One region of the Peribacillus sp. S4 genome, then DNA from elsewhere that is predicted to be linked to it. Evidence: a T-box and tRNA genes for the amino acid it is inferred to sense, from the RefSeq annotation. Region 1 holds a T-box; the other holds one or more tRNA genes.
The links. The T-box of region 1 lies ahead of ACJ9PY_RS18735 (valine--tRNA ligase). A T-box ahead of a tRNA ligase gene usually reads a tRNA of that ligase, here a tRNA-Val.

Region 1 (5,345 bases):
GATTACGGAGTCGCGTTTTTCGCTATAGTCTTTTTCCTTGGCACGTTCTTCTTCGATGACGCTTGCCGGCGCCTTTTTAACGAAGCCCTCGTTGCCTAATTTTTTCTGTACACGCTCAACTTCTTTATTAAGTTTGTCGAGTTCTTTTTCAAGACGTTTCACTTCTTCGTCAATATTGATCAGTCCTGTAAGCGGAAGGATTAGTTCTACGCCAGTTACGACAGCTGTCATGGCTTGAGCAGGCTCTTCGACTTCGATTCCGATCGTCAATTGTTCAGGATTACAGAAACGCTCGATATAGCTGCTGTTTTTCTGTAATGTCGCTAAGATGGCCTCATCTTTCGCTTTTAAAATCAAATTGATTTTTTTGCTTAACGGTGTGTTCACCTCAGCACGGATATTACGGACGGAGCGGATGATTTCAACAAGCAGCTTCATTTCCTCGGCTGCAGCTGTATCTGTCAACTCTTCATTCACTTCCGGCCAAGCGGCAACAGTGATGGACTCACCTTGATGCGGTAGGTTCTGCCAGATTTCTTCGGTAATGAATGGCATGAACGGGTGTAACAATCTCATTGTGTTATCCAGTACATACGCCAAGATCGAGCGCGTCGTTTTCTTAGCCGCTTCGTCTTCTCCATATAGCGGAAGTTTCGCCATTTCAATATACCAGTCACAGAAGTCATCCCAAATGAAGTTGTATAGCACACGGCCCACTTCACCAAACTCATAACGGTCCGCAAGTCTGGTTACGTTGGAAATCGTTTCATTCAAACGCGTCAAGATCCATTTATCGGCTACAGACTTCTCACCGCTTAAATCGATTTCTTCATACGTCATGCCATTCATGTTCATCAAAGCAAAACGGGATGCGTTCCAAATCTTATTGGAGAAATTCCAAACTGCTTCGACTTTTTCCGTACTATAACGAAGGTCCTGGCCTGGCGAGCTGCCCGTAGATAAGAAGTAACGCAGGGAATCGGCACCGTATTGATCAATGACATCCATCGGATCGACACCATTGCCTAGCGATTTACTCATCTTGCGCCCCTGTTCGTCACGAACCAGACCGTGGATCAGCACATCTTCAAATGGTCGTTCACCTGTGAACTCAAGAGCTTGGAAAATCATCCGCGATACCCAGAAGAAAATGATATCATAGCCTGTTACAAGTGCCCCGGTTGGATAGTAACGTTGGAAATCGACACTGTCCTTGTCAGGCCAGCCCATAGTCGAGAATGGCCATAATGCCGAGCTGAACCATGTATCAAGGACATCTGTATCTTGTTCCCAGTTTTCAGCGTCCGCCGGCTCTTCATGACCTACATACACTTCACCTGTTTCTTTATGGTACCAGGCGGGAATGCGGTGACCCCACCAAAGCTGACGGGAAATGCACCAGTCGCGGATATTTTCCATCCAATGCAGGTACGTTTTCTCGAAACGGTCCGGTACGAAATGAACTTTTTCCTCATCGCTTCCTTTTTGAAGCTCAACGGATGCATCAGCCAGCGGCTGCATCTTAACGAACCATTGCGTCGAAAGATATGGTTCAACAACAGCACCGCTTCTCTCTGAATGGCCTACTGAGTGAAGGTGATCTTCGATTTTGAAGAGTACTCCTTCTTCCTGAAGGTCCTTGACGATTTGCTTACGGCATTCAAAACGGTCCATGCCTTCATATTTACCGGCCTTTTCATTCATCGAGCCATCTTCATGCATGACAAGGATGCGCTCCAAGTCGTGACGGTTCCCGATTTCGAAGTCATTCGGATCATGAGCAGGAGTAATTTTGACCGCGCCTGAACCGAATTCCATATCGACATAATCATCACCGACAATCGGGATTTCCCTGCCTGTAATTGGCAAGCGGACCTTTTTGCCGATCAAGTGTTTATAACGGTCATCTTCAGGGTGTACAGCAACAGCAGTATCGCCAAGCATCGTTTCTGGACGGGTGGTGGCAATTTCAATTTCACCCGATCCGTCAACCAATGGATATTTCATATGGTAAAATGCGCCCTGCACATCTTTGTAAATGACCTCGATATCGGATAACGCCGTTTTCGTTGATGGATCCCAGTTGATGATGTATTCGCCGCGATAAATCAAGCCCTTGTTATAAAGCGAAACGAACACTTCGCGCACTGCTTTTGAAAGACCTTCATCCAGGGTGAAGCGTTCCCGGTTATAATCAAGTCCAAGACCTAGCTTTGACCATTGTTCACGGATATGGCTCGCATATTCCTCTTTCCATTTCCATGTCTCTTCCACGAATTTTTCACGCCCAAGGTCATAACGGCTCACGCCATCCGCACGAAGTTTCTGTTCTACTTTCGCTTGAGTGGCAATACCGGCATGGTCCATTCCTGGTAACCATAAAACATCATAGCCTTGCATCCTTTTCATGCGTGTCAATATATCTTGAAGTGTCGTATCCCAAGCGTGGCCAAGATGCAGCTTACCTGTAACGTTAGGCGGCGGGATGACAATCGTGTATGGTTCTTTTTTATCGTCACCCGTCGTTTCGAAAAACTTTCCATCAAGCCACCATTTGTAGCGGCCTTTCTCTATCGTCTGCGGATCATATTTAGTCGGCATTGAAATTTGGTTCTCTTCCATATCATTTCCTCCTTTTGGGCATAAAAAAAACTTCCATCATCTCAAAAGGACGAAGGAAGTTGTTCGCGGTGCCACCTTTTTTCCGAAAAAGAAAAAAATCCCTTTCGGCTCTCAAATCGGATAACGGCTCTTCACCGGCCTTCGCTACTAAGAAGTTCACGAAGACTGCTCGCGGACGACTTCGGATGCTGCTGCCTGGAAACCTCGCACCAATTTGGTTTCCTCTCTGAAAAGTGCATTTCATCTTACTATTTCCGGTCTTTGCATTGATTTATATTCATATGTAAAAACATTGAATGCATATAGTATATAGTACAAAAAACATGGGGCTCCAGTCAATCATCTTTTCGCTTACTTACTCAGGAATCATCCCATTTGATGCATTCATGTTCATTTTTCTTTATTTTATCCTCCAGAAACAGTGAATGTGACGGCTGTTTCACCTTTTTCACTGCCCACCCATAGAATATAAGAAGTCCTAAAAAGGAAGGTAATAATATGAAGCGAAGATATACTCCCTATACTTTACCGCCTTGGGTGAAAAAATTCCGCGGTGTCTGCCAGCAGTTCATCGTCCCCTTTATCGTATTCCAAGGATTACGTACGCTGATTTTCCCGACTTTTTTCGATATGCTCCTGCTTATCGCGTTTATTTTCCTGGCCATGTCTTTGTATTTCGAATGGATTTAATTATTCCCTTACAGCAAAAAAATATACATGACTGGAGATGATCCAATCATGTATATTTAGCTTGGGGGTGATTGTTCTTCTTTGGCAGCCTCGGCAGCCGCCTTTTTCTTCTGTTCGATTTCTTCGATTCTCATCACCATATATTCAATATTTTTCAATAGCCAAAATTGCCGCTGAAGTTGCGTGACATTATCAAGCTCTGAACGATGGCCCCTGCCATCGGAATAACCCTTCACTAATTCCAAAGCTGATCCAGGGAATGCCAGATAACTTTGCATGAGCAATAACTCTTCTTCTTTTAACGGAAAATAACGAAAATAGTTATATAGCCAGTCAACACAGTCATCGCATTGGACAGGATAGGTCCTGGCCGATTTAACGAGAAATGGCAGTAAATCGAAATGCGGCGGAGCCGTATTCGAATTCTCAAAATTGATGAAGTAGCCATATCCCCGCTCATCATAAACGAAATGCTTCAAAGAAACCTTTCCGTGCGTTACCACGGTTCGAACCTTTTCACTATCCTTCGTTTTTTCATACCAGGTTTCAAACTTCTTGATCGAGTACTTCAGCGCCTGTGAAATATCAGTGTAGAAAGAACAAACCGTCAGTTCGAATGGAGACATATACCACTTCTTTTCACAGCTGACAATATACTCTTCTATAAATTCCTTTTCGTTATTCCAGGCATCAAGCGTCCGCTCATAATGTGCTTCCCGTTCCTCAATATCCACTTGTATTTCCTTAACGGAAAGTGTATGCATCCGAGCAAGCTCCCTGAACAATTGCTTATGCTTTTCATCGCGCTCCCCGTCCCTTTCATCATTGAGCCAGGGCATCAGGTAATACAAACGTCCATTATGAAGAACGGCGTAACGCTGATCCATCGTTTGATAAATGGGAACGATTCGATTATAGCCGCGATGGTACAGTTTTTGAACATTTTTGATAAAATCAATGCCGTTATGCGGTGACATGGATTTCAAGGCAAATGTACCGCGATCACTGTATACTTTTTTTACACGCCCGAAGTCCTCAATATATTGTACATACATGGCATATTCCTTCAATACGGTCTCCGTGTCCCGATCCCGATTGGCAGGCTGCTGATTCTCGTTTTCCCTCACGAGACTCACTCACTTTCTCTAAAAAAACTAAACAATCCGCTTCCTCTAGCATTTAAAAAACAGGAGCAGAGCATATGCCCTGCTCTCTGTCCCGGTCAATTCTTATACGCAACCGCCTTCGGTATATAAATGACTTGCCCTTCATGGACGTTCTGATTCGACTCCAATTCATTGCTGAAAAGGATCGATTGAACCGTAACATCATATCGTTGAGCCAAGTCATCAAGCGTTTCCCCTTGCTGAACAATGCAAACCTTCATCCTTACCAGTTCTTCTTCTTGTTTCCGTCCGAATAAATCCATGATGGAAAGCTGCTTTTCATCATGATCGGCCGTTTCTTTTTCATCACGTTCCGCTGCTTGTTTCCTGCCTTTGAAACTCTTACCCTCCTTAGCCGGAGGCGCAGGTCTTTCCCTCTTTTTGAATAGATCGCTTATGGACGAATTGGATTCCTCTTCCTGCTCCACCTTAACATTCTCATTAAGGATAGGACCCGCTGTAACGGCATCGTCTTCCTGCCGGATGACATCCTCGGTTTCTACATTTAAAACTGGGCTACTTTCATGATTGGTTGCTTGACTTGGCTCTTCTTCTACATCTTCTATAAATGTCACTCTAGGAATCTCCAAGGAATCCTGCCTGCTTGGTTCTTCCTCCAATTTTGCCTCTCCCATGGAAGGTACCTTTTCCGGGGAGTCAGGCGGATCACCAATTACTTCTTCCTCTACAGCTTCAGCTTCTTCCTGTCTATGCACTTCCGTTTCCCATTCCTCCTCTTCAGGATATGGTGAAACAGGAATTTCAAAAACGGGAGCATTATGCTGATCGCTTAAATAAATCGGTTCCTCTTCTTCTTCTTCATTTGCTTCAGAAACCCGTTTTGACTCTGCAGAAAAAGGCGCGTAT
Region 2 (5,345 bases), 2.6 Mb from region 1:
TTTTCTTATTATTGGGCATTTCTAAGTGGTGGAAAGAAATTCGTAGCGAGATTACCAGAAATCAAAGAGACATCATCATAGAATTGAATCAATTTGGATTAAGGCAAATAGAACAATATGCAGCTGCAACAGATGAAGAAAAAATTCGCCTGGTTAATATTTGGAATATGGAATCGAGCCAACAATATGAAAAGTTTAACAACATGAAGAGTTGGCATATCCCGCTATTTGATAATAATAAACTAAAAGAAAAACAGCTGACCGAGGTGAAATTAAATATGTATAGATCCTTAATGGATGCTGCTAATACGAATGAATACCAGAACGGACCGACCGATTTTGAAAATATAGGCACCTATGAACGAATAGCAGCAAAGTTCTTTAAAGAAGTGCAAGAACAAACTGAAATTAGGGATAAAGAGAAATCCTATTACTCATCGAGGCTCAAAACAAAAGTCATCTGGTTCTCATTATACATTGGGCTTGCCATTTTCTTAATGATAACAAGCTTATATGCAGGTGATTTAATGGAACAATATAAAACTTCATTACCGTAATACATTATGAAAGGGGGACCTCATTTATGGGTGTCCCCTTTGACTGTCCATTTATTTAGGCTTTTGAAACATTAATGTTAATTATGTATAAATAAAAGAGACTACTTCTTGTAATCTCTTTTATTACACCTATAGTACTAAAGCTCCTGTTAATCGAAGAAAGATCATCAGTATTATCAAAAACTTAAACACCAAATATCTCAGTTCCTAAAATCAAATATACAAAAGGAAATATTAATAAAACCGAAATTACAATGATAACACTAAGCATCCAAATCTATGCCCATAACATTGTTCTGTTAATACCATCTTATATAGCAAGAAATTGGTCTCGATTAAATTGCTTCAAGTTTGGCTGGATAAAAACATCGTAATTATGGTCTGCTGTATCTAAATTACTGCCATGAACAAATCGTTGGATGAGCAGGTCATAATACTTATCTACGCAATCGTACTCTGGAGCCGCTTGACCAATAATCTCTTTCCTCTTTATCTAGTATATGTTGTTCATTAAAACCTCTCTTCAGAGGTATGTTCAGTCCAGTGTATTTCTTTTGTCAAGCAATCGATATCTCTTAAAAGTCGAGCACGAACTTTGAACTTGATTTTCTCTTTGTTTATTCATCAATCTTTCTAAGACAACTCCTCTTTCTCTGGGTCTTGTCTTATTGGATATCAGTTTAATTTCTCACTCAAAAATTCAGCCAGAGAGATTCTCCAAGGAGGCTTCTTTTTCTTGTTTTAGTTTAAAGTGGAGCCTCATTTTCTTAGAGTACATTAATTTATTAACATTTTATCCAATTCACGAACTTTATCATATGACTCCATTAGGTGTTCCGGTATTAATGTTCTCCCATAATCCCAAGCATTAGTTTCTATTTCAGATTTCAGCTTTTCTTTTTCTTCTTCGTGACCATACATTAAAATCCTTAGATCATGTTTGTTTTTCTTAAAATCTAAATAATAACCAATCATACGATAAAGAATAATTTTAACAAAATCTTCCTCTGTCTCTTTTATTCTAATTTTCCCTTTATAACCGTTAACTTGAAGGTAATTGAATTTTATAGTATTGGTCGATACGTTATAACTCATAGGTGCACTTAGGTTATTGTCAAATTCATAAATAATATCCAAATTGTGCTCATTTAATGTGTTATTAATTATCTTTCCGATATCGCTTATATAAAGCATTTAACAATCACTTCCCTTTTAAAGACTTACCAAATTGTAGTAGTAGATTAAATACTTCATCCTTTATCAATATAATAAACTGTTGAGGTATTAAAATCATCCGTTAAAAACAAAGGGAATATTTACTATATAATACTGAAGTGGAGGGTAAGGGTTGTAATTCTTCTCTATATTGTTCTACCATCATTTTAAGTGAAGTCATTGTATTATACTTTTCAAGCCAAGAAACATCGTTTGCTGATATTTTGCATAGTCTTCATGCGTCATGTTCAGGGCTTCCAGGAAGTATTCCCGTGCATGGTATTTAGTAGTGAGTAATCCAACACATTATAGTAAAGTGGATTTTACCGAAGAATATGATTATGTACCTTTTAAAGAAAAGCCAAAAAGAAGACCTCCATCGCTAGCCGAATAAGCAAAAGGCTTTACCCACAGTTCCTTAAAATATTAATTATTACAAATAGTTGTCCTTTAATGTCTTTTAATCCTTCTCTATCCGCCACCAATCCAGTAAATAATACATAATGAACTATATCTTTAAAAACAAAAAAAGACCCAAACCCTTGTGATATCAAGGATTTGAGCCTTTGTTAGTTGATGACCTGTGAGGGATTCGAACCCACGACCCCTTCCCTGTCAAGGAAGTGCTCTCCCACTGAGCTAACAAGTCGTATGTAATCAAGCTCTATAGAGCTTGGTTTAAAACTTACTTAGTTGCTGACTTCTTTTCTGAACAAGATTTATTATATAGTGGTATTCAAAATAAAACAAGTAGTTTTGCTAAAAAAGTTTTTTTCCGTAAAGTGTGGTCTTAGGCGTTAATCCCTGAAAGTACGATCTGACCCCCAAAATTTCTCGGAATAGAATCTACCTCACCTTTTTCAAGGAGAATCCAGGGCTCCTAATCATACGTTTACTCGACTTTAATTAACAAATATGATGTCCATTTACTCAATCTAAGACTAAAGCAGAAAGATCTTTACATTGGAGAAGGGAATCTAGCAGCCTGAAAGTTTGTTAAAGATGCTTCTGCTAAAATTTCTCCGTTTGCATCTGCGCTAAATAATACTTGTACCCGATCTCCTGCTTGTAACTGAAGGATTGTAGTAACCGATAGTCCAATAGGTCTTGATTTCTCCAAGAAGTCATTAACAATATCTAAATTATCTCCGTTTACGTTAATGGAAATGGATGCGACATATCCTTCTTTTGAAGAACTCCTTTTTTTGTCTTTTGAAGAATGATGTTTTCTGCAATAATCACAGTTGCAACTATTTTTACTGCAATAATCACATTTGCAATTATCTTTTTTGTTTTTTGAGGAATCATTGCTTTTACTTTTTGACGGACAAAACGAGACTTTTGCTGTTATCTCATAAATTCCATCCTTAGTTGGAATAAATGTTGATATGTGCGGATTATATTCATCCGCTAAATCAAACTGTTCAGTTTGGAATAAAACTTTTACAGAGGGAGTTAACGCTGCTTCGTATAGTTGTGGTGTATTCTTATTAGCCCTGAACGCAGATGCTCTTACTAGATTATGTTTCTTATTGTCACAGTGACAGTCTTTATGTTTCTTATGGCACAAATGACAGTCATCGGTTTTCTTTTGCTCACAAATACAGTCACTGTGTTTTTTATGACAACAATGACAATCATCCGGTTTCTTTTGATGACAAATACAGTCATTATGTTTCTTATGGCACAAATGACAGTCATCATCTTTCTTTTGCTCACAAATACAGTCATTGTGTTTCTTATGACAGCAGTGACAATCATCCGGTTTCTTTTGATGACAAATACAGTCATTGTGTTTCTTATGACAACAGTGACAATCATCCGGTTTCTTTTGATGACAAATACAGTCATTGTGTTTCTTATGACAGCTATGACAATCATCCGATTTCTTTTGGTGGCAAATACAGACATTGTGTTTCTTATGGCAGCTATGACAATCATCCGGTTTCTTTTGGTGACATATACAGTCATTGTGTTTCTTATGGCAGCTATGACAATCATCCGGTTTCTTTTGCACACATTTCTTATTAAGATATGTGGTGTCTATAAAGGAATTACAATGTGAAATGGAATTATGATTTTTAATTATAATCACCTTTTTCTTTTTTATTTTCGGGTTATTTTATTCATTAAAAGAAAAGATGTTTGTACATATGTTACAAATTTGAAAATAAATCTAACTTAAACAGCAAAAATCTACTGGATTATATATCTTATTAAGAAGGTGGTCGTTAACAATAAGGAAGGTATTTTTGTGGATATAATCGGGGAAACAGATTCTTTATTCTCAATCTGAAAATGAGGTGAGGTATAATCGCACTTCAGTTTTGGTTGATGAAGAACCTAGCTACTGAGATTCTAAGAGGACTGTTAGAAGAAAGGTCAGAAATTGAGTACATAAATTGTTTTTTTGTTAAAAACTCTACATATAATATTAAAAAGGTTATAATTTCATCTTCTTCCATTCACCCTCACAACAAGACAGAACGAACATTCGCTTTTCACTTGCATATAAAACGTACGTTCGCATATAATGATAGCAAGCAAGTCAGCAAAGGAGTGACCGGGAATGAAATATATACTTCGTAAACATATGGAAGAAAATGCTCCATTAGAAATAATTTATCTCTCCGAACAAGGTAAGATTACACAACGGAAAATCCAGGTGCTTGAAATTTATCCAGGCCATATTCACGCATTCTGTTTTCTAAGGCAGACAAAACGGACATTTAAAGTAGCCAACATCCTTTCTGCCCGCCTCATTAAGGCCAGGTTTTACAGGTCTGGCTGAACATTGCTCTTCAAGGTTCAACCTATTAACTCTTCTTCTTCCTGGATGTCCTTTTCCTGTTCAGTTAACGATTCCTCTTCATCTCTCAGACGATGAGCTAACCTTGAGGCGGCACTCGCGGCAATGCTTGCAACGATGTCATCCAGGAAGGTATGCACGATTCCTTCTTGCTTCTTATCAAGTTCGTGTATGACGCCTATTTTATTTTTATCCAAATGGCCAAAGGTTGTTACAGCAATGCTTCCATAACCGAGTACTGCACCAAAGGCAATCGTTTCATCCACTCCGAATAGCCCTTCATCCGATTCAACAATCGATTGCAGGGGTTCTGATAGTTTTTTTTGCTCTGCCAGTTTATCCAGCTCCACACCGACTAAAATGGCATGTTGAATTTCCCTTTTCAACAGGACACGCTCAACGCTGTGGATGCATTCCTCCAGCTTAAGATCAGCCTTGTACGGGAACTGCAATTCATAAACGATTTTTGCAATTGCCTCCACACTGACACCACGCTCCAATAATGTTCGTTTAGCCGCCTTTGTCACTTCCCTGCTGTGCACGTGTACATCTGCCATTTTATTCGCCACCTTTTTTTGTATTATTTTTCTATATCCTTGTATTATAGCACCTTATAATTTAAATTTTTAGAAAATATAACGAAAATTTTATATTCCAAATTCTTGTCGCGGGAAAAAGTTGCAAGGCTATGCTAAAATAATCAAGTAAGTTGTTTTTCATTATTAATTATCATTGAGGTGCGGGAGAATGAGTTTACGCAAAGG

Region 2: it encodes a tRNA-Val, which carries the amino acid that the T-box ahead of ACJ9PY_RS18735 (valine--tRNA ligase) is inferred to sense. The anticodon was not compared.

The regions. Positions count from the first base shown of each region.
Region 1 covers NZ_CP175708.1:3,949,542-3,954,886, forward strand. Annotated here, with positions in the region: gene ACJ9PY_RS18735 (valine--tRNA ligase) at 1-2,622, opposite strand, end outside; T-box leader at 2,665-2,893, opposite strand; gene ACJ9PY_RS18740 (hypothetical protein) at 3,121-3,312, shown strand; gene ysxE (spore coat protein YsxE) at 3,369-4,439, opposite strand; gene ACJ9PY_RS18750 (LysM peptidoglycan-binding domain-containing protein) at 4,535-5,345, opposite strand, start outside.
Region 2 covers NZ_CP175708.1:1,346,944-1,352,288, reverse strand. Annotated here, with positions in the region: gene ACJ9PY_RS06530 (site-2 protease family protein) at 1-557, shown strand, start outside; gene ACJ9PY_RS06525 (hypothetical protein) at 1,335-1,751, opposite strand; tRNA gene ACJ9PY_RS06520 (tRNA-Val) at 2,350-2,421, opposite strand; gene ACJ9PY_RS06515 (hypothetical protein) at 2,731-3,342, opposite strand; gene ACJ9PY_RS06510 (hypothetical protein) at 3,394-3,837, shown strand; gene ACJ9PY_RS06505 (hypothetical protein) at 4,342-4,563, shown strand; gene ACJ9PY_RS06500 (phosphatidylglycerophosphatase A) at 4,581-5,138, opposite strand; gene ACJ9PY_RS06495 (alpha/beta hydrolase) at 5,329-5,345, shown strand, end outside.